One region of the Kitasatospora sp. NPDC091276 genome, then DNA from elsewhere that is predicted to be linked to it. Evidence: riboswitches for the same ligand, from Rfam matches in the RefSeq annotation. Region 1 holds a riboswitch; each other region holds the start of a gene.
What was found. A riboswitch is a leader RNA that binds a small molecule or an ion and turns the genes downstream of it on or off. The one in region 1 is predicted to bind cyclic di-AMP.

Region 1 (4,319 bases):
CCAGGTGGTCGTTGGCCGCCGGCAGGAACGCCTCCGGCGGCACCCGCCCCAGCAGCATCGCGAACGCGCCCGACAGGTGCGTCGAGCGGGCCGCCGCCCGGCTGCCCTTGCCCGACACGTCCACCAGCAGCAGCTCCAGCAGATCCTCCTCGGGGCGGTGCGCGCACAGCAGGAAGTCACCCGAGAACGAGGTGTCGCCGGCCGGCGCCAGCGCACTGTCGAAGTGCCAGTCGAGCAGCCGCTCCGGAAGCCGGGCCAGCGTCCGGGTGTGCTCGGCCAGCTCCAGCAGCATCGAATCGCCCTGGGTCCCGCGCAGACCCAGCCGGTGCCGGAACCGGTTCGCGGCCAGCACCGTCACCGCGGTCGCGGCCAGTACCAGCGTCACCCCGATCCGCACCCCGAGCGGATCCCGCACCACCGCCCCCAGCACCCCGCCGGCCAGCGCCGCGCACACCAGCACCAGCAGCTGCCCGCGCCGCAACAGCAGCCCGCCGACCACCAGCGGCAGCACCAGCGCCGACGGCGGCCAGCTGTACGGCAGCACGATCGGCAGCACGCTCAGCACCGCGGTCACTCCGAGCAGCACCCCCAGCGCGTACCGCGCGGCCCGGGCGTTCCCGTCCAGCAGCCGCAGGTACCACCGCCGCGCCCTCGCTATCGGTGCGGGCACGTGGACCTCCGCCAAGGGGTCGGCGGTCCCCTGTCATGACCACCAGTCAGCCCGGCCACACTAACCCGTCCGCCCCCACCACCCCCAGGCCCGCTGCCTGCCCGCCGCACGGGAAGTCGGCGGGTCCGACTTCCCGCGCACGCCTCACCCGGTGCGCCGGCCGTTCCGTCGTCGGGGGAGACCGGGCGGGTCGTGCCGCGGCCGGTGCGGTGGCCGGCGTCTCAGGGGGTGGGCCAGGTGCGGAGCCCGGTGGTGAGGAGGGTGATGAGGCGGCTCTGGGTGGTGGCCAGGTCTTCGGCGAGCTGGAAGCCGCCGCCGATGGAGAGGGAGGCGAAGCCGTGGGCGACGGAGCGGACGGTACGGGCGGCGTGGATCGCCTCCGCGCCGTCGAGGCCGTACTCCCGCAGGACGGCGATGATCACCCCGACGAGCCGGCCGGCCGCGCGGGTGAGGTCGTCGTCCGGCTGCGGGGCCTGCGGGAGGGCGTTGTAGCGGTGCGGGTACTCGGTGGCGTACGCGTGGTAGGCGCGCAGGACGGTGTCGACGGCGTCGTCGCCGCTGCGGCCGACGGCGGCCTCGGCGAGCCGGTCGGCGAGTTCCTCGGTGACCCGGACGGCGATGAGCCGCCGCAGTTCGGCGAGGCCGCCGCTGACGTGCTTGTACAGCGACGGGGTGGCGACCCCGGCCCGGGCGGCGACGGCGGCCAGGGTGAGGGCGTCGGCGCCCTGCTCGTCGATGAGGGCGATGGCGTGGTCGACGACCTGCTCGGGGGTGAGTCCTACTCGGGGCATGGTGTGGGCTCTCCGTCGGTGGAAGGCGTACGTGGCGGGGCGTGGCGTGGCGTGGCTGACGTGGGCGGGCGGGGCTCAGGCGAGGTCGGCGAGGAAGGGCAGCAGGGCGCCGGCGGTGGCCTGCGGGTTGTCGGCCATCGGGTAGTGCCCGGATCCGTCGATCATGACCTTCCGCGCGTTGAGCGCGGCGGCCTGCCGGTCGGCGACGGCTTCCGGCTCGGGGAAGTCGGGGTCCTTGCTGCCCATGATGACGAGCGAGGGGCAGCGCACGGCCGCGGTCCAGCCGACGGGCGCGGAGTCCCCGCTGACGTGTCCGCGGGTGGCGGTCTTGCGGCCGGGGGTGCGCATGGCGGCGACGAGTCCGGCCACGTACGGGTCGAAGTCGGCGGGCTTGGCGCCCGGGTAGGCCAGCTTGCGCTGGTAGAGGCCCCAGAAGGCGGGCGAGTGGACGGTCAGGAAGCCCATGACGCGGAGGGCGCCGCGCATGAGGGCGCCGGGCGGGGGGTTCTCGACGAAGGCGTCGATCAGGGCGATGCCGGCGACCCGCTCGGGGGCGTCGCCGGCGGCCTTGACGACCGTCGCGCCGGTGTAGGAGTTGCCGACCAGGACGGCGCGGTCGATGCCGAGGTGGTCGAGCAGGGCGAGGACGTCGGTGGCGATGGCGGCGGGGGAGTAGTCGTCCCAGATGATCGAGGATTCCCCGAAGCCGCGCAGGTCCATGGTGACGACCCGGCGGCCGGCGGCGGCCAGCAGCGGGCGGAGGTGCCGGTAGGCGGCGCGGGTGTCGAGCATTCCGGGGAGCAGCACGACGGGGGCGCCGTCGCCCTGTCGGGTGTCGTCGTAGGCGAGGCGGCCGCCGGTGACGTCGAGGTACTGGGTGGTGGGGGCGCTGGTGGCGTTCACGGTGGGCCTCCGGAGGGTTGCCGGTGCGGGGCTTCGGCGCTGCCGCCGATAGCCTTAAAGCTAAGGCTAATAGCCTTAGCCGTCAAGCCCTCGCGCCCTGCGGAGCGGGGGAGGTCGGCGGGGAGTGCGCGGATGAAGGGTCGTTCGTTGACGTTCGATCACGTGAGGTGGCGTCAACGGCGCTCAAGGGGGTGCAGGGGTGCCCAAGGGGAACAAAACGCCCGTCGTGCCCCGGAGTGCCCCGCCCGTCTCCGGTCGTCCCGGGCGAACGGCTTGGAATCAGGGCCTCCTAGGATTAACGTTTGATAACGCAGCGCGGTCGTCAACGCCGTACCCAGACGGCACCGTGCGCCGTCGCCTAATCCCGCCGACCGGCCTCCGGGCAGGTCAGGGAGCCGGGGAACCACGTTCCTTGGGGTGAATCGGCGGGGCTCCGGCCCGGCCGTAGGAGACCTTCCTGCTCCGAACCCGTCAGCTAACCCGGTAGGCGCGAAGGAAGGAAAGGAGCGCGCCTCCGTGGCGTCGACGCACACTCCGGCACACCCGGCCGGCCTTGCAGCAGGTACCCGGCTCCTCGACCACCCCGGCCCGGACGGCTCCGAGTACGCGGGCCCGGAGGCCGAGACCAACCGGCACCGGATGCCGCGTCAGGTCCGTGGGGCCTCCCCGCTGCTCGGCGTCACCGCCGTCGCCGCCACCCTGGGCGCCACCGGCTTCGCCTCCGCCACCCCGGCCGCCGCCCCCGCCATCGAGACCCCGGACGAGACCCCGGTCGCCCTCTCCGCCGACCCCGGCCTCGCGCTCGCCGCCCGCATCCAGCTGCAGGCCGACAGCCAGCGCACCGCCGCCGAGGAGGACGCCCGCGTCCAGGCCGCGAAGGAGGCGGAGGCCAAGGCCGCCGCCAAGGAGGCCGAGGCCAAGCGGGCCGCCGAGGAGGCCGAGCGGGCCAAGGCCGCCGCCCTCACCCTGCCGGTGCGCGACTACCACCTCACCGCCCACTACGGCCAGAGCGCCCGCTACTGGGCCCACCTGCACACCGGCCTGGACTTCGCCGCCGACACCGGCACCCCCGTCTACGCGGTCGGCCAGGGCACCATCACCTCGGCCGGCTGGTCCGGCTCGTACGGCTACCGGATCGTCGAGACCCTGCCCGACGGCACCGAGATCTGGTACTGCCACCTCTCCTCGATCATCAAGGGCTCCGGCAAGGTCGGCTCCGGCCAGCAGATCGGCAAGGTCGGCGCCACCGGCAACGTCACCGGCGCGCACCTGCACGTGGAGGTCCGCCCCGGTGGCGGCGCCCCCGTCGACCCGGAGACCTGGTTCCAGCAGCGCGGCCTCAACCCCTGACGCACCCGCGAAGCCCCGGCCGCCGGAACCAGAAGGCACCGCGGCCGGGGCTTCGCCGCGTCACTCCTGCGCCGGGTCCGCCGACTCCGCCGGGTGCGCCGGCTCCGCCGGGTGCGCGTCGAACTCCTCCTGCGCCGGGCCCGCCAGCCCCTCCAGGCGGGCGTCGAACTCCTCCTGCGCCAGCCCGGCCAGGTACGCGTCGATCTCCTCCTGCCCCGGCTCCGGCGCGAGGTCCGGGAACTCCTCCACCAGCAGTCGCGGCAGCCCGGGCACCGTCCACTCCCCGTACAGGTCGAGCGCGGCCTCCACCGCCGCCTCCTCGAACGCCCCGAAGTCCCCGGCCAGTTCGTCCGGCATCGGCCGGCCCAGCGCGGTCAGCTCGGCCAGGTTGCGGTAGCTGCGCCGCATCAGGCCCTGCTCCAGCAGCCGGCGCGCGCCGTCGGTGGCCATGCCGACCGAGATCACCCGGGTCGGGCTCCAGCCCTGCTCGTCCACCTCGTCCAGCCAGCCGGTCTGCGCCAGTGCGGCGAACACGGCCAGCCGCTCCTCCTGCGCCAGCTCCCGGAAGCCGGTCAGCCACTCCCGCACCGCCTCCGGATCCGCGA
Region 2 (4,319 bases), on a different contig from region 1:
CGGCTTCGCGCAGCGCGGTTCGGCGGACCTGATCCACGAGTTCGCGTTCCCGCTCCCCATCTACGCGATCTGCGACCTGCTGGGCGTGCCGGCCGAGGACCAGGACGACTTCCGGGACTGGGCCGGGATGATGATCCGGCACGGCGGCGGCCAACGCGGAGGCGTGGGGCGGGCGGTGAAGCGGATGCGGGCGTACCTGCTGGAGCTGATCCACCGCAAGCGGGCGGATCCGGGTGATGACTTGATCTCGGGCCTGATCCGGGCGAGCGACCACGGCGAGCACCTGAACGAGAACGAGGCCGCCGCGATGGCGTTCATCCTCCTGTTCGCGGGGTTCGAGACGACCGTCAACCTGATCGGCAACGGCACGTACGCGCTGCTGCGCAACCCGGAGCAGCGCAGGCTGCTGCAGGAGTCGGTGGTGCGCGGCGAGACGGCGCTGCTGGAGACCGGGATCGAGGAACTCCTGCGCTACGACGGGCCGGTGGAGATGGCGACGTGGCGTTTCGCGACGCGGCCGCTGTCGATCGGCGGGGTGGACATCCCGGTGGGTGATCCGGTGCTGGTGGTGCTGGCCGCGGCGGATCGCGATCCGGCCAGGTTCGCGGACGAGAACACCCTGGACCTGGCCCGCACGGACAATCCGCACCTGGGTTTCGGCCACGGGATCCACTACTGCATCGGCGCCCCGCTGGCCCGCCTGGAGGGGCGGAGCGCACTGGCCACGCTGCTTTCCCGGCTGCCGGACCTGCGGCTCGCGGAAAACCCGGAGAACCTGCGCTGGAGGGGCGGCCTGATCATGCGTGGCCTGCGGGAACTCCCGGTCGAATTCACTCCGGAGACCCGCTCTCCGCACGCGCCGCCGGTCACGCCGACCGACGCCCCGACACGCTGACGGCATGTCTCCGGAGGCCCGTGGAGCCAGGTCTGAACCCGCATTAATCCGGACATACCGCCGCCGTTGGTAGGCGATTGACCACGCGCCGTAATTTGTGTGTGATGTCGGTGATATGAGCTTGTTATTGGTCTGATGATCTGTCTACTCTCCCTGGAGTTCGCAGCTGCGGACCTCGTGCGCGGAACGCCGAATCCTGCCCGCCGCGTCACGGGAAACCGACCAGACCCTGGGCAGGGGCGGGGGAACCAGGTTTGTTGCCGTTCCCCGACGGCTTGGGGTGAAGCCGCCCGAGCGGAATCGTTTCCGCTTTCGGCGGCCGGGCCACCTCCCGGTCCGAACCCGACAGCTCACCTCGCAGGCGTGCGGAGAGGGACCTCTTCATGCTGTTCGTTGGAACCGGCCGCCACCGCCGTCGCACCCAGACCGAGAAGGCCATCGCCGTCGCCGGTGTGGCCGGCGTCGGACTCGCGATGCCGCTCCTCACCGCCACCGGCGCCTCCGCCGCCCCGGCCTCCACCTGGGACGCCGTCGCCCAGTGCGAGAGCGGCGGCAACTGGAGCATCAACACCGGCAACGGCTTCTCCGGCGGCCTGCAGTTCACGCCCAGCACCTGGAAGGCGTACGGCGGCACCTCCTACGCCCCGCAGGCCAACCAGGCCAGCAAGGCGCAGCAGATCTCGGTCGCCGAGAAGGTGCTGGCCTCGCAGGGCCCGGGCGCCTGGCCGGTCTGCTCCCAGAAGGCGGGCCTGAGCAAGGGCGGCGCCCCGGCCTCCGTGGACACCTCCACGGACGCCAAGCCCGCCAAGCAGTCCGCCGCCAAGCCGACCCAGCAGGCGCAGGCCCCGAAGCCCGCCCAGCAGCCGGTCAAGCAGGCCGCCCCGAAGCCGGCCGCCCAGCAGCCCGTCCAGCAGGCCCCGCAGCAGACGCAGCCGCAGACCCAGGGCTTCTCCGGCAAGGCCGGCTGGGACGCCGACGCGAAGGTGTACTGGTACCAGAACAACGGCGCCTGGTACTGGACCAGCCACCAGAGCGTCTACCAGCAGTACGCGGGCCAGCCCGCCGCCCAGCCGCAGTACGCGCCCCGCGCCGCGCAGCCCGCGCAGTCCGCCCCGGCCGCGCAGCCCGCCGCCGCGCAGGGCGGTCACGACTACACCGTCCGGGCCGGCGACACGCTGTCGACGATCGCCGCCGCCCAGGGCGTGTCCGGCGGCTGGCAGTCGGTGTACGACGGCAACCGCGGCACCGTCGGCGGCAACCCCAACCTGATCATGCCCGGCCAGGTGCTGCACCTCGGCTGAGCGGCCCGGGCCCTGAACGGCCCGCGCCCTGCGGGCGAAGGGGGACGGGACCCGTCCCCCTTCGCCCGCATTCCCCCGTATTCGCCCGCTTCGATCGGGCAAGCAGGTGAACTACCGGTGGGTAGCCGGGCCACACGCTGAGACGGGACCGAGGCCAGCGCGGCCCCGGGGGCCGGGGCGGTTAGGCTCTGGTCGTAACGACTCCGCAATCGTCCCGCCGGCAGCACCCAACGTCAGCCGGACCCTGCTTCCGCAAGGAGATGCCTCGTGCCGTCCATCGATGTCGTCGTAGCCCGTGAGATCCTCGACTCGCGTGGCAACCCCACGGTCGAGGTCGAGGTCGGCCTCGACGACGGCAGCACCGGCCGTGCCGCTGTCCCGTCGGGTGCCTCCACCGGCGCCTTCGAGGCGCTCGAGCTGCGCGACGGTGACAAGAACCGCTACTTCGGCAAGGGCGTGGAGAAGGCCGTCCTGGCCGTCATCGAGCAGATCGGCCCGGAGCTGGTCGGCTACGACGCCACCGAGCAGCGCCTGATCGACCAGGCCATGCTCGACCTGGACGCCACCCCGGACAAGTCCTCGCTCGGCGCCAACGCGATCCTGGGCGTCTCGCTGGCCGTGGCGCACGCCGCCTCCGAGGCCAGCGACCTGCCGCTGTTCCGCTACCTGGGCGGCCCGAACGCGCACGTGCTGCCCGTTCCGATGATGAACATCCTCAACGGCGGTTCGCACGCGGACTCCAACGTCGACATCCAGGAGTTCATGATCGCCCCGATCGGCGCGGAGTCCTTCTCCGAGGCCGTCCGCTGGGGCGTCGAGGTCTACCACACCCTCAAGGGCGTGCTGAAGGAGCGCGGCCTGTCCACCGGCCTCGGCGACGAGGGCGGCTTCGCGCCGAACCTGGACAGCAACCGCGAGGCCCTGGACCTCATCACCGAGGCCATCCAGAAGGCCGGCTACGTGCCCGGCCGTGACATCGCGCTCGCCCTGGACGTCGCCGCGTCCGAGTTCTACGAGGACGGCGCCTACCAGTTCGAGGGCAAGGCCATCTCCGCCGCCGAGCTCATCGAGTACTACGCCGAGCTGGTCGACGCCTACCCGCTGGTCTCCATCGAGGACCCGCTGGACGAGTCGGACTGGGACGGCTGGAAGGCCATGACCGTCAAGCTGGGCGACAAGGTCCAGCTGGTCGGCGACGACCTGTTCGTCACCAACCCGGCCCGCCTGGCCAGGGGAATCGAGACCGGCACCGCCAACGCGCTGCTGGTGAAGGTGAACCAGATCGGCTCGCTGACCGAGACCCTGGACGCCGTCGAGCTGGCCCAGCGCAACGGCTACCGCTGCATGATGTCGCACCGCTCCGGCGAGACCGAGGACGTCACCATCGCCGACCTGGCCGTCGCCACCAACTGCGGCCAGATCAAGACCGGTGCCCCGGCCCGCTCCGAGCGCGTCGCCAAGTACAACCAGCTGCTGCGCATCGAGGAGATCCTCGACGACGCCGCCGAGTACGCCGGCCGCGGCGCCTTCCCGCGCTTCCGCTCTGCGGAATAGCAAGCACAGCCGCTCCGCGGAGCAGCAGGCTCAGCCGCTCCTCGGAGCGGCGAGCACGGTCGCTCCGCCGACCGGTGAGCACGCCTGACCGGTGCCCCGCCGTTCACCCCGTAGGGTGGACGGCGGGGCACCGTCGCGACCAGGAGGGGAACGGGAGATGGCAGGCTGGAGGATCCCGGGCTTGGCGGCCCGGCCTCGCTTCACGAGCCGGGCGACCGTCCTCGTCCTGGTGCTCTGCTCGCTGGTGGCGATCCTCGCCTACCCGACGCGGCAGTTCATCTCCCAGCGCGCCGAGATCTCCGCCCAGCAGGCGAAGGCCGACCGCTCCCGCCAGCAGGTCGAGCAGCTGCGCCGGGAGAAGGCCCGCTGGCAGGACCCCGAGTACGTCAAGGCGCAGGCCCGTGCCCGGCTGCACTACGCGATGCCGGGGGAGACCCCGTACATCGCGGTGGATCCGGCCGGTCCGGCCGCCGCCCGGCCCTCGGCGTCCGCCGGCGGTTCCGCCACCGCCGCCGGCCCGGCCGCCTCCGACGGCGCGCCAGGCGGCTCGGCGCGGGCCGCCAAGCCCT
Region 3 (4,319 bases), on a different contig from region 1:
CCCTCGCCGTCCTCACCCGGCTGCTCGACCCGGACCTGCTCGCCCAGCACCCGGAGGTCCGCCCGCTCGCCCTGGACCGCCACGGCCTGGTCCTGCGCCTGGACCACCCGCACGGCCACCGCGACGTCCGCCTGGTCTTCCCCGAACCGGCCGCCGACACCGAGGACTTCGGGCAGCGGATGCACGAGCTGCTGACCGCCGCCCAGCACGGGCTGCCCGCCCACCGGCTCTGAACCGGCCCACCAGCCCACATATCTGACACATCGTCAATTCGCCTTGGGGGCACCCACCAAGGCCCGGAAACGACAGCGGCCGGCCCGGCTCGCGAGAGAAGTCTCGCGAGCCGGGCCGGCCTGGGCGTGTCCCGCGCCCATGTCCACTGCTGCGGCGATCACCCGGTCGAGCGGTCACCCGACATGACCATCCCGGGCGGTCGATTCGCCCCGTAGCAGCGGTGGTTCCTCATCCGGCACATCCGGCAGATCCGGTACATCCGGTACATCCGGTACGGGTCAGAGCGCGACGCCGTGGGCCCGCAGGTAGGCGACCGGGTTGATGTCCGAGCCGTACTCCGAGCCGTTGCGGATCTCGAAGTGCAGGTGCGGGCCGGTCACGTTGCCGGTCGCGCCGGAGAGGCCGATCTGCTGTCCGGCCTTGACGGCCTGACCGATCTTCACACCGATCGAGGAGAGGTGCGCGTACTCGGCGTAGTGGCCGTCGGCGAGCTTGATCTCGACCTCGTTGCCGTAGGCGCCGCCGTTGCCGGCCTTCACCACGACGCCGTTGCCGACGGCGCGCAGCGGGGTGCCGGTGGAGGCGACGAAGTCCTGGCCGGTGTGGTGGCCGGAGGCCCACATCGAGCCGGCCACGCCGTAGGCGGTGCCCAGCTTCGGGCTGGCCAGCGGGGCGACGAAGGCGGAGGCGGCGGCGACCGGGACGGTGCTGACCGTGGCGGACGGCGCGGCGGTCTGCAGCTGGGTCTGGAGCTGGGCGGACGGCTTGGCCGCCTCGGTCCGGACCTCCAGCTGGGCCTGCGGCTTGGCGGCGGTGGTGGCCGGCGCGGCGTCCTGGGCGGACGGCTGGGCGGGCTTCGCCGGGGCAGCGGGCTTGGCCGGGGCGGCCTGGCCGGCGATCACGAGCCGCTGACCGGGGAAGATCAGGTCCGGGTTGCCGCCGACGACCTCGCGGTTGTGGTCGTACAGCGCCTGCCAGCCGCCGTCGACGTGCTGGGCGTCGGCGATCCGGGACAGGGTGTCACCGCTGACGACGCGGTAGCTCTCCTGCGACGAGGCCTGGGCCTGGTCGGCGGGAGCGGCGGCCGGGGCGGCGGTGACCGCGGCGGCCGGCGCGGGGTGGGCCTGGGCGCTCATCGCGGTGACGAGCGGCAGGGCGAAGGAGACACCGGTGACGGCGGTGGCGATCCCGATGCGGGCGGCGCGGGGCAGGGCGATACGACGAGCCTGTGCAGGCATGGAATTTTCCTCTCCGACGCCTGCGAGGTGAGCTGTCGGGTTCGGGCTGGAGTTGCCCGGCCGCACATGCGGCTTCACCCCTAGCCGGCCCTGGATCCGGGTACGCGAAAGCGTGCCGTTTCCGGTCCGGCGACTTACCTGTGGGTCCCCCGCTCCTGCCGTACAGAGTTCGGTGCGAGCCACCGGGCAGCGGCAGGATTCGGCGTTCCACCCGGTGGATCCGTCCGGACTGGCCGGGCGGTCGCTGAACTAAAACCCATCCGTTCGGGTGAAGCAATGTCGATCACTTGAACCGCCGACAACCCCCCGAGCTGCGGTGACCCTCCGAATGATCGGCCGCACCGTACGTGCACAATCCATTCACCCGGCGCCACTGATCCACGACGCTGCGCCGATTCCGCCACCGCTGCGCACCCGCCCGCTCACGCACCGCGCACCCACCGACACGCCACCCGGTGACCCTTGTCACGTACGCCCCACGGGCGCAGGATCGGCCCGTGGCCACCTCCGAAGCAGGAACACTGCGCCTGGGCACCTCGCGGGGACGCTGGGTCCTCCTCGCGACGGTGCTCGGCTCCAGCATGGCGATGCTCGACGGCACCGTGGTGAACGTCGCGCTGCCCCGCATCGGCACCGATCTCGGCGCCTCCCTCGCGTCCCTGCAGTGGACGCTCAACGCCTACCTGCTCACCCTGGCCGGACTGATCCTGCTCGGCGGCGCGCTCGGCGACCGGTACGGCCGGCGCCGGGTCTTCCTGATCGGCGTGCTCTGGTTCGCCGCCGCCTCCGCGGCCTGCGCCGCCGCCCCCACCATCCACGTGCTGATCGCCGCCCGCGCCGTCCAGGGCATCGGCGGGGCGCTGCTCACCCCCGGTTCGCTCGCCATGCTGCAAGCCGTCTTCCACCCGGACGACCGCTCGGCGGCGGTCGGCCTGTGGTCGGGCCTCGGCGGGGTGTCGGCCGCGGTCGGCCCCTTCCTCGGCGGCTGGCTGGTGGACGGCCCCGGCTGGCGGTGGATCTTCCTGCTGAACCTTCCGCTCGCGGCCGCCGTGGTCGCGGTCACCTCCCGGTTCGTCCCCGAGAGCCGGAACGAGAGCGCCGTCGGCCGCTTCGACGTCCCCGGCGCGCTGCTCGCCGCGCTCGCCCTCGGCGCGATCACCTACGCGCTGACCGCCGCCGGGGAGGGCCTGTCCCCCGCGGTCTGGCTCACCGGCGCGATCGGCCTGCTGCTCGGCGCGGCCTTCATCGCGGTCGAGCGCCGCGCCGCCGAGCCGATGCTGCCGCTCGGCCTCTTCTCCTCCCGGCTGTTCACCGCCGTCAACCTGGTCACCCTCTGCGTCTACGCGGCGTTCAGCGGGGTGTTCTTCCTGCTGGTGGTGCAGTTGCAGATCGTCTCCGGCTTCTCCCCGCTGGTCTCCGGCCTCGCCCTGGTCCCGATCACCGTGCTGATGCTGACCCTGTCGGCACGCGCCGGGCGGCTGGGCAAGCGGATCGGCCCCCGGATCCCGCTCACCGTCGGTCCGCTGCTGTGCGCCGCCGGGGTGCTGCTGATGCTGCGCACCGGCCCCGGCTCCTCCTACTGGGCGGACGTGCTGCCCGCCGTCACGGTGCTGGGCTGCGGGATGACCCTGCTGGTCGCGCCGCTGACGGCGACGGTGCTGGCCGCCGTCGAGGTCCGGCACGCGGGCATCGCCAGCGGCGTCAACAACGCCGCCGCCCGCGCGGCCGGGCTGCTCGCGGTCGCCGCGCTGCCCTCGCTCGCCGGGCTGAGCGGCGACGCCTACCGGGTGCCGTCCGCGGTGGACTCCGCCTTCCGCACCGCGATGCTGATCTGCGCCGGGCTGCTGGTCACCGGCGGGCTGACGGCCTTCGCCACCGTCCGCGGCAACGTGCTCGCGCCGGTGGACCGCCCGGTGGCCGAGCCGGACTGCGAGTGGGCCTGCGGCACCACCCCGCCGCTCGACCCGGGCCACGTCCACACGGACGAGGGCCCCGCCACCGGATCGGCGGCAGGGCCCTCAGCTGGCTGACGAATCGTCAGAGGATGTCACCGGGCGCGTACTTGGCGGCCTCCGGGTAGGCGGCGGCGACGGCATCCACCTGGCGGACCACCTCGGCGACCTGAGCACCGGCCGCACCGGTGAAGGAGAGCCGGTCGGCCAGCAGCGCGTCCAGCCCGGCCCGGTCCAGCGGGATCCGCTCGTCGGCGGCCAGCCGGTCCAGCAGCTCGTTCTCGCGGGCGCCCGCACGCATCGCCAGCGCGGAGGCGACGGCGTGCTCCTTGATGACCTCGTGCCCGGTCTCCCGGCCGACGCCCGCGCGCACCGCGCCCATCAGCACCTTGGTGGTGGCGAGGAACGGCAGGTAGCGGTCCAGCTCGGCCTCGATCACGGCGGGGAAGGCGCCGAACTCGTCGAGGACGGTCAGGAAGGTCTCCAGCAGGCCGTCGAAGGCGAAGAAGGCGTCCGGCAGCGCGACCCGGCGCACCACCGAGCAGGAGACGTCACCCTCGTTCCACTGGTCGCCGGCCAGCTCGCCGGTCATCGAGGCGTAGCCGCGCAGGATGACGGCCAGGCCGTTGACGCGCTCGCAGGAGCGGGTGTTCATCTTGTGCGGCATCGCCGAGGAGCCGACCTGGCCCTCCTTGAAGCCCTCCGTGACCAGCTCGTGGCCGGCCATCAGACGGATGGTCTTGGCCAGGCTGGACGGCGCGGCGGCCAGCTGGACGAGGGCGGTGAGCACCTCGAAGTCCAGCGAGCGCGGGTAGACCTGGCCGACGCTGATCAGCACGTTCTCGAAGCCGAGGTGCCCGGCGACCCGGCGCTCCAGCTCGGCGAGCTTGTCGGT
Region 4 (4,319 bases), on a different contig from region 1:
GCTGGCCCAGCTCCCCGAGGACGAGGCGCGCGCCGTCCTGGGCCCCAACCCGCTGCCCGCGCACACCGAGTACACCGTCACCGACCCGCAGGAACTGCTGCACCAGCTCGCCGAGGCGCGCGAGCGCGGCTACGTGGTCGACGACCAGGAGCAGGAGATCGGCGTCCGCTGCATCGCGCTCGCCGTACCGGGCGCGCCGACGCCCACCGCCCTGTCGGTGTCCGGCCCGGAGGCCCGCATCCGGGCCCTGGAGGAGCAGGCCGGCACGTCCTCGCTGGTGCCGGTGATGCACCACATCGCGACCCGGCTGGGGCAGGTCCTCGCCCCCTGACCCATCGTCACTGCCCGCTTCACGTACGGGAAGTCGACCGGATCGACTTCCCGCACGTGCGCTCCCCCGTTCGGGCGGACGCCGAGCGGGTTGTACCGGCCCCCGGCGCAGGCTCCGCCACCCTGGTGCGGACGCGGCCCGCAACGGCGCGGGCGGCCGGGGCCCCGGGACAGGGTGGACGACGATGACGTACAGGCGTTCGACAATGCGGGGCGGGTCCGGGCAGGGCAGGTCCGGGCAGGCCAGCAGGCTCTGCGGATTCCGCGCGGCCTCGCTCGTCGCCGCGATGGCGGCCGGCTGTTCGGTGGCGACGCTTACCGCCGGCCCGTCCTGGGCGCTGCGGCGGCCCGATCCCCGGCCGGCGGTGGACACGGCAGCCACCACGGCGTCCCGCTCCGATCTGGAGATGGTCCGGCTCGACCCGGACGCCGCCCCGCCCGGCGGCACCACCACCGTCCACGCCTTCATCGCCAACCGAGGCCCGGACACCACCGCCGCACCGTTCACCGTGCTGGTGACGCTGCCTCCCGGGGTCTCCCCGGAGGGCCCGTACTTCCCCGAGGACTGCGAGGTGCGGCTCAACGGCCGGCAGGTGCGCTGTGCCTTCCCGGCCGGACTGCCCCCGCTGCGCAGCGCGACCGCGCTGGTGCCGGTGCGCCTCTCCCCGGACCTGCGGATCGGCAAGCTCACCGGCGGCTCGGTCGCGGTGCGCGGCGCGGACGACCCGGACGAGGGGAACAACCGGCAGCCGTTCGACATCACGGTGGTCGAGACGGCTCCCGGTTCCTGACCCGGAAGCCCCGAAGGCCCTACCGGTACACGCGGACGTAGTCGGCGGCGAAGGTGATCGGGGCGGTGCCCTGCGGCGCCGGGTGGTACTTCCCCGCGCCGACCGACAGGTTGAGGATCAGGTACGCCGACCAGTTGGCGCCGACACCCTTGCCGTCCGAGAACACCTTGGCGCCGTTGACGTACCAGTCCACCGAGGTGGCGCCGTAATAGGTGCCGATGGTCACCCACTGGTCTTTCGCGACGGCGCCGGCGTCGGTGTAGTACTTGGGGTTGCCGGGGTTGACGTGGTTGGTCAGCTCCAGCAGGTTCGGGTTGTCGGGGTGGTACTCGAAGGAGTCGACCTCCCCGTTGCCGTTCTTCCAGGTCCAGAAGGCCGGCCAGGCGCCGGAGCCGGACGGCAGCTTGACCCGGGTCTCGGCGTAGTCGCCGGTCCTGACCTGGAAGCCCTCGCTGGAGCCCTCGGTGGTCAGGAAGCCGGTGTTCCAGGCCTGCTTGCCGTTCTCCAGCGTGGTGGTGCCGGGCGCGGCGGTGAAGGTGGCAACCCCGTTCGCGACGCTGACGTTGTTCTTGTTCAGCAGGTCGAGCTTGTTGTCGTCCGGGTTGTGGTTGCCGTACTTGTACGCGGTGCTCTTGTCGCCGACCCAGCGCGAGCCCCAGCTGATCGGGCCGTTGAACTCGTCGGACCAGGTCAGCGACTTGCCGGCGACCGGGGATGCGGGGGTGCCGGCCGACGGGCTGGCGGTGGCGCTCGGGCTCGGGATGCTCGGGCTGCTCGGGCTACTCGGGCTACTCGTCGGGGTCGGCTTCGCGGTGGGGGTCGCCGTCGCGGTGGGGGTCGGGGTCGCCGTCGGGGTCGGGGCGGGAGTCGGCTTCGTGGTGGGCGCCGGGGTCGGGGGCGGAGTCGGCGCCGGAGTGCTGGAGACCACCAGCTGCTGCGAGGCCAGGTTGTGCCAGGCCCCGCCGAGGTCCTGCCAGAAGCCGAACTGGGTGTACGTCCCGGCCGGCAGGGCGCGTGCGCCGCTGGTGAAGGACAGGCCGCTCGGGCAGATCTGCACGTTGGAGGCGTTGCCCGGGAAGTCGAGGTTCGCACCGCCCGCGTTCCGGACGCCCACGCCGACGGTCTTCGCGGTGAAGCAGGCCGAGGAGTGGAGGGTCAGCGAGGCGGTGGCGGCCTGGTTGGCGACCATGGTCGCCGGGGCGAGCCGGTCCTGGGTGACGGTCGGGGCGGTGGCGGCCTGGGCGCCGGAGACGGCCGGCAGGCCGAGCAGTCCGGCGCCGGTGACGGCGAGCGCTCCGGTGACGGCGAGGGTGGCGTTGCGGCCCCGGTGGGAGGGGCGGGCGTGGCGCGGCGCGCGGCGCCGGGCAGGCTGGTGCATGGCAGTGTCCTCTGCGACGCCTGCGAGGTGAGCTGTCGGATTCGGGCTGAGGCAGCCCGGCCGCCGGTGGAAGCGGCTTCACCCCTAGCCACGGCCCGCACGCGGGAGCGTACGGGCCGGGCGCTGACCTTGGTTCCCCCGCTCCCGTCCGCTGTGGTGCTCGGTTGCCGGCCGGCGGGTGGACAGGACTCGGCGTCCCGGCGGCGGGGGTCCGCGAGGGCGGACGACGGTTGCAGGCTAGGCGGGCCGTCCGTGAACGGACAACCTGCCCGGGCCGGTTGTCGCACAGGTCACAGTGGTGTCGATCAACGACGCTGCGTGGTGGATCAGTTGGGACGGATCAGCGGAGCCGTCGAGCTGCCGAACGACGGATCGGCGAATCGACGGGTCACGGGTCCACGGGTCACGGGTCCACGGGTCCACGGGTCCACGGGTCAAGCGAGCCAGTTGTCGACCTGGCTCTCGGCCTCCGGCGCCCAGGCGAGTTCCAGGTGGTTGAGGCCGGTGAGCAGCCGGGTGCCGCCGATCGTCGCGATGCCGGTGGTGTCCAGGGCGCTCGCGGTGAACACGATGCCGTCGCTGGGCCCCCGGTTCTCGTTGAGCACGCCCGGGATGTCGGCGGACCCGCCCGCGAGCAGATAGGTGCGCACCGACGCGGGGACGCCCGCCTGTTGCAGCGGCGCGATCAGCGAACCGGCGTCGATCGCCGCCTGGATGCCCTGGCCGGAGGTGTAGAAGCCCTGGCCGCCGTAGTAGGTGGTCCACCAGTCCTGGGCGGTGCCGTCCACCCCGTACCGGCCGTCCCAGCGGGCGAGCAGCTGGCGCTGGCCCGGGTAGCAGTCGTAACCGCCGGTGGGCAGCACGCCGAGGCAGGGCTGCGCCGTGTAGGTGCCGTAGCAGGTCATGTAGAGGTGCGGGGACGGCGCGTTGGCGGTGCCGCCGCAGGCCGGCCAGCTCGCGAGGTCGAACGACCAGCCGTGCGCGTACACGTAGTCGAGCCCGCCGTTCGGGCCCCCGAGGGTGATCAGGCGGCGCACGTCGCCCGCGTAGGCCCGCCCCCAGGACGGGCGCACCGAGGACACGTACGCCCGGGCGGCGACCTCGCCCTTGCTCCAGGCCACCACGTCCACCTGGGGGACGCCGAGGCGGGCCCGGATCAGCGCGACGGCGTCGCCGACGGCCTGCGCCTGGAGCAGGTTGTCGCCCTGCTTGTGGGCGAAGCCGATGGCGAACACCCGGTGGCCGGTGCCGGCGAGGTACTGGGCGAGGCCGGTGGACGGGCAGGCGGAGGCACCGCAGGTGCCGCTCTCCCCCGGGTTCGCCCAGGCGCGGTCGGCGTTGTCGTTGGCGCCGTGGACCAGCAGCACGGGGGTCGGACGGCTGCCGGTGTCCCAGCCGGTCGCCGAGTACAGCAGGAAGCGGCTGGAGGAGGGCTGGCCGGTGCCGCCGAAGTACGTCCGGCGGGCGCCGTCCTGGTCGCCGCGGCCGTCGGCCGGGTACTGCTCGGTGCGGAAGCCGGGGGTGGTGTCGAGGTAGCGCTCGACCTTGGCCCAGCCGTTGCCGGGGGCGGGGAAGGCGGCTTCGAGGGCGAGCGGGGCGGTGGCCGCCTCGGCGGCGGTCTGGGCAGTGGCGGTCTGGGCGACGGTGGCCTGGGCGGGAGTGGGGGTGCCGAGGAGCAGCGCGGCGAGGGTGAGCAGGAGGGCGGACAACGCGGTGGGGGTGCGTCTGACGGCGGTGGGGGTGTGCCGCACGGGAGTGGGGGTGCGTCTCATGGGGGTGGACGGTAGGACCGGCCGCCGGCGGGCGCCCAGGTGCCCGCC

Region 2: it holds a riboswitch for cyclic di-AMP, as region 1 does, so the genes downstream of both, AB0O19_RS12070 (transglycosylase family protein) here and AB0O19_RS20755 (M23 family metallopeptidase) in region 1, are expected to answer to the same signal.
Region 3: it holds a riboswitch for cyclic di-AMP, as region 1 does, so the genes downstream of both, AB0O19_RS19150 (LysM peptidoglycan-binding domain-containing M23 family metallopeptidase) here and AB0O19_RS20755 (M23 family metallopeptidase) in region 1, are expected to answer to the same signal.
Region 4: it holds a riboswitch for cyclic di-AMP, as region 1 does, so the genes downstream of both, AB0O19_RS01150 (glycoside hydrolase family 16 protein) here and AB0O19_RS20755 (M23 family metallopeptidase) in region 1, are expected to answer to the same signal.

The regions. Positions count from the first base shown of each region.
Region 1 is NZ_JBFBFU010000015.1:170,298-174,616, forward strand. Features, by position in the region: gene AB0O19_RS20740 (PP2C family protein-serine/threonine phosphatase) at 1-670, opposite strand, end outside; gene AB0O19_RS20745 (TetR-like C-terminal domain-containing protein) at 892-1,461, opposite strand; gene AB0O19_RS20750 (alpha/beta hydrolase) at 1,537-2,364, opposite strand; cyclic di-AMP (ydaO/yuaA leader) riboswitch at 2,710-2,868, shown strand; gene AB0O19_RS20755 (M23 family metallopeptidase) at 2,881-3,714, shown strand; gene AB0O19_RS20760 (hypothetical protein) at 3,775-4,319, opposite strand, start outside.
Region 2 is NZ_JBFBFU010000007.1:270,383-274,701, forward strand. Features, by position in the region: gene AB0O19_RS12065 (cytochrome P450) at 1-895, shown strand, start outside; cyclic di-AMP (ydaO/yuaA leader) riboswitch at 1,106-1,273, shown strand; gene AB0O19_RS12070 (transglycosylase family protein) at 1,279-2,196, shown strand; gene eno (phosphopyruvate hydratase) at 2,464-3,750, shown strand; gene AB0O19_RS12080 (septum formation initiator family protein) at 3,932-4,319, shown strand, end outside.
Region 3 is NZ_JBFBFU010000014.1:35,024-39,342, reverse strand. Features, by position in the region: gene AB0O19_RS19155 (DUF2470 domain-containing protein) at 1-233, shown strand, start outside; gene AB0O19_RS19150 (LysM peptidoglycan-binding domain-containing M23 family metallopeptidase) at 513-1,472, opposite strand; cyclic di-AMP (ydaO/yuaA leader) riboswitch at 1,475-1,657, opposite strand; gene AB0O19_RS19145 (MFS transporter) at 1,970-3,502, shown strand; gene purB (adenylosuccinate lyase) at 3,510-4,319, opposite strand, start outside.
Region 4 is NZ_JBFBFU010000001.1:263,457-267,775, reverse strand. Features, by position in the region: gene AB0O19_RS01160 (IclR family transcriptional regulator) at 1-331, shown strand, start outside; gene AB0O19_RS01155 (hypothetical protein) at 516-1,121, shown strand; gene AB0O19_RS01150 (glycoside hydrolase family 16 protein) at 1,141-2,499, opposite strand; cyclic di-AMP (ydaO/yuaA leader) riboswitch at 2,502-2,668, opposite strand; gene AB0O19_RS01145 (lipase) at 2,934-4,271, opposite strand.